Regions from separate parts of the Pantoea sp. SO10 genome, predicted to be linked through region 2. Evidence: predicted binding sites of a transcription regulator. Region 2 holds the regulator's gene; the other holds the start of a gene.

Region 1 (2,204 bases), 970 kb from region 2:
ACTTCATCGGACGGTTATCCAGCGCCGACGGCAGGCGGAAACCGTACTCCACCAGCGTCTCTTTACGCGCGCGGTCACCACGATACATGCCGCCAATCTGCGGAATGGTGACATGCGATTCGTCAACCACCAGCAAGCCATCCGCCGGTAAATAGTCGAACAAGGTCGGCGGCGGCTCGCCCGGTCCGCGCCCGGAGAGATAGCGCGAGTAGTTTTCGATGCCGGAGCAGTAACCCAACTCGTTCATCATCTCGAGATCGAACTGCGTACGCTGGGAAATACGCTGCTCTTCCAGCAGCTTATTGTTCTCCAGCAGCACTTTGCGGCGCACCACCAGCTCATCTTTGATCTCTTCCATCGCCTTAAGAATGCGCTCACGCGGCGTCACATAGTGCGTTTTCGGATAGACGGTAAAGCGCGGGATCACCGAATCAATCTGCCCGGTGAGCGGATCAAACAGCGACAGCCGCTCAACTTCTTCATCAAACAGCTCAATACGCAGCGCAATGTCGTCCGATTCCGCCGGGAACACATCAATCACTTCGCCGCGCACGCGGAAGGTGCCGCGCTGGAAGGCCTGATCGTTGCGGCTGTACTGCAGCTCCGCCAGACGACGCAGAATGCTGCGCTGATCGATAATCATGCCGCGCGTCAGATGCAGCATCATTTTCAGGTAGAGATCGGGATCGCCCAAACCGTAGATCGCCGAAACCGATGCGACTACGATGACATCACGGCGCTCCAGCAGCGCTTTGGTCGCCGACAGACGCATCTGCTCAATGTGCTCATTCACCGAGGCATCTTTTTCGATAAAGGTGTCAGAACTCGGCACATAGGCTTCAGGCTGATAGTAATCGTAATATGAGACGAAAAACTCCACCGCGTTATCCGGGAAGAACTCCTTCATCTCCCCGTAGAGCTGCGCCGCCAGGGTTTTATTTGGCGCCAGCACCATCGTCGGGCGGTTGAGGTCGGCAATCACATTCGCCACGGTAAAGGTTTTACCTGAGCCGGTCACGCCCAACAGCGTTTGATGCGCGAGTCCATCTTCCAGTCCCTCTTCGAGACGGCGAATCGCCTCAGGTTGATCCCCTGAAGGCTTGAAAGCGGAGTTGAGTTTAAAGACTTTGCTCATGTTTTAGCGGTTCCAGCAGATGAAGTCGGCGGGCAGGCTGCTAATTCTACTCTGCTATGGCGAATTTGCCAGAAAAAAATACTGGACATAATCACAGTAACCTTGCACGATAATGGTACCTGACGGCGATTCTCTTCAGTGCAATTTAAGCGGCAGGCGGCAAGTTGTTGTTGCGCAATGTTATCCCCAGGCGGAGGATGCTTTTAACATTTGTCAATAGAGTGTCATTAAATTGCAGTCCGATGACAAGGCAGATAATTCGCATGCTTGATTTTAACTAACCTGCTGTTTTAATTCACTTTGACTCAAAAGCCCAGTTTCTCATCATAATGTAGTAAGGCCGCGAATTTACTCGCTTCCACACGGTTTTCAGTCGCTAATGCACAAGGTTATCCACAGTAATGGTGGATAAGTGAATCCAGCCCCGAGCCCATCGGCTGTGTATAATTTTCTCCCGCCCATTCTTAATCGTGAAAAAAAATTTTTTCGCATTTATTTTTCCCGCCGTGCGTGTCGCATTCCCCCCCTTTTTCCCGGTTTACCTTCCCGTGCCCGGCGTAAAGTCAGGCGTTAAGGCCATTTATTTCTCCGGTTATTGCCTTACGAACGATCAAATGCACCAGAAACGTTAAGCAGTCAGCACCGTCAAAGTGCAGTCGGTTTATCACCGCTGGCAATTGTTAAGCGTTTCTCAACTTTTAGCGGCTGATTTGTCAGGTTTCCGCCGCAGTTGCGCCTGAATTCCTAACCTGGCCTGGGAATTGCAGTGTTAGCACTATGGAGTGACGAGTCCATATCGGCGCTTGCCGACGACAGCGGTGTCCATCAATCGTGCACGACTGTATGCCAGACGACACAGAGCGGGAGCATTCAGGCTAATAATCTGGAAGGAGTATGTCAGATGCTGAGTTTACGTTCGGTGAATCAGTTTTACGGTCAAAATCACATTCTGTGGGATGTCGATCTCGATCTGCCGCCGGGCACCTGTACCGGCGTGCTGGGCAGTCCCGGCATGGGCAAAACCACGTTGGTGAACTGCATTATGGGCCGCCTGCCAATTAACAGTGGC
Region 2 (2,204 bases):
TGCGGCGTGGATTCACCGGAGGTTTCACGTCCCGGCGCACGACCAAACATCACCGCGACCGGCAGCATTTGCACATCGAGTTGCGGGTTGCTGCGATGCAAATCCAGATAATCGTGGAACAGCTTTACCGATTCGGGATTGGCCACGAAATAGGGAATTACGCGTGGGCCATCGTGAATAAACACGTGGCGCGGCAGCAGGGTGCCATCGATCTCCAGCGGAGCCAGCGGATCGGGCAGATCATGTTTCAGGCATTGAGCACGCAGTGTGAGCAGGTCAGCCTTTGAATCATAAGGCAAAACATACATCACCGGACGTGTCGGATCGATCCCATGTTCAGAGATAGGATCGGTCGGAATGACCTTACTTTTTACCAAAATAGAGAGTGGTAAATTCAATAATTTGTAATAGAGTTTACGCCAACCTGACATAGACAACTTTAAGCCTCTTGTTAGCAAAGCGCGGCAAGCATACCAGAAAGCGCAGCGAAGGTCTGTGGCTCTGCCGCCTCATACTGCCCACACATTGACGTCAAAATAGTTCAAGGGTTCCATAGACATGGCAAATAACGTCACCGGTTTAGTAAGAATAGTGAAAGCCGCCGGTTATTCCTGGCAGGGCCTGCGTGCCGCATGGCAGCACGAAGCCGCTTTTCGGCAGGAAGCCATTGCCGCGCTGGTGGCCATTCTCGTGGCTTGCTGGCTGGATGTAGATACCCTTTCCCGCATCCTGATGATTGGCTCGGTAGTGCTGGTTATCATCGTTGAGATCCTTAATAGCGCTATCGAAGCGGTGGTCGACCGCATCGGGCAGGAGCAACATCCGCTCGCGGGCCGCGCTAAAGATATGGGATCGGCTGCCGTATTGCTGACTATCTTACTGGCTCTGTTCGTCTGGATCGCGCTGCTCTGGACGCATTTGAGATAGGGATTCCAGATTCATCAAACCGCTGATTTTTCCCTCTGTTACGGTTTTCATTTCGCGAATACCTGTATATACTCACAGCGACTGTATAAACAACCAGGGGGCGGGATGAAAGCGTTAACTGCACGGCAGCAACAGGTCTATGACCTGATTCGCGACCATATTAACCAGACGGGCATGCCGCCAACGCGTGCGGAAATTGCTGCGCAACTGGGTTTCCGCTCGCCCAATGCTGCCGAAGAGCATCTGAAAGCGCTGGCGCGTAAAGGCGTAATTGAAATTGTTTCCGGCGCATCGCGCGGGATTCGTTTGCTGATGGAAGAAGAACCAAGCGAAGGGCTGCCGCTGATTGGCCGCGTCGCTGCCGGTGAACCTTTGCTGGCTCAAGAACACATCGAAGCCCACTATCAGGTGGATGCTAACCTCTTTAAACCGAGCGCCGATTTCCTGCTGCGCGTGAGCGGTATGTCGATGAAAGACATCGGCATTATGGATGGCGATCTGTTAGCGGTACACAAAACGCAGGAAGTGCGTAACGGCCAGGTTGTCGTGGCGCGCATTGATGATGAAGTCACAGTGAAACGCTGGAAAAAGCAGGGTGCGATTGTCCATCTGCTGCCGGAAAACACCGATTTTCAGCCGATTGTCGTGGATACCCGTGAGCAGTCGCTAACCGTTGAAGGTTTAGCTGTCGGGATTGTGCGCAACGGCGAGTGGCTCTGATCAGTTTCTGATCCACTTTAACTGCGGCGGTGCGTGTTTGCGCTGACCGCAGTCTGCTGTTTTACTTCTCTGTGACTCTTTCTGCGGCTCATTCTGGCGCCATTACGCTGATTACCGCACACAACGGAATGGGCTAATGCAGCTGTTTTCCTCTTCAGATAAAACGCTCTGGCGGCTAGCGCTGCCGATGATCCTGTCAAATATCACCGTCCCATTACTGGGTGTAGTGGATACCGCCGTTATTGGTCATCTCGATAGCCCGATCTACCTCGGTGGCGTCGCCGTGGGCACAACCGCCACCAGCTTCATCTTTATGCTCCTGCTGTTCCTGCGCATGAGCACCACCGGACTCACCGCTCAGGCATTTGGCGCCAATGACAAAACGGCGCTGGCGCGCGCCTTAACACAGCCGCTACTGATTGCGCTGGTTTTTGGTGCGCTGTTTATGGTGCTGCGAACGCCGGTCAGCAGCCTGGCGGCAGCGTTAATGGGTGGCAGCCCGGAAGTGCAGCAACAGGCGAAAATATTTATTGAGATTCGCTGGCTAAGTGCGCCCG

What was found. The regulator LexA, encoded in region 2, represses DNA repair genes until DNA is damaged. The targets are predictions, from matches to a motif close to TNCTGTATGTACATACAGNA.
Region 1: a site for LexA is predicted at 1,215-1,234, ahead of uvrB (excinuclease ABC subunit UvrB). Genes of this name have one in related genera too.

What each region holds. Positions count from the first base shown of each region.
Region 1 covers NZ_CP040095.1:1,313,795-1,315,998, reverse strand. Annotated here, with positions in the region: gene uvrB (excinuclease ABC subunit UvrB) at 1-1,135, opposite strand, end outside; gene FCN45_RS06080 (ABC transporter ATP-binding protein) at 2,037-2,204, shown strand, end outside.
Region 2 covers NZ_CP040095.1:347,293-349,496, forward strand. Annotated here, with positions in the region: gene plsB (glycerol-3-phosphate 1-O-acyltransferase PlsB) at 1-431, opposite strand, end outside; gene FCN45_RS01550 (diacylglycerol kinase) at 559-927, shown strand; gene lexA (transcriptional repressor LexA) at 1,033-1,647, shown strand; gene dinF (MATE family efflux transporter DinF) at 1,784-2,204, shown strand, end outside.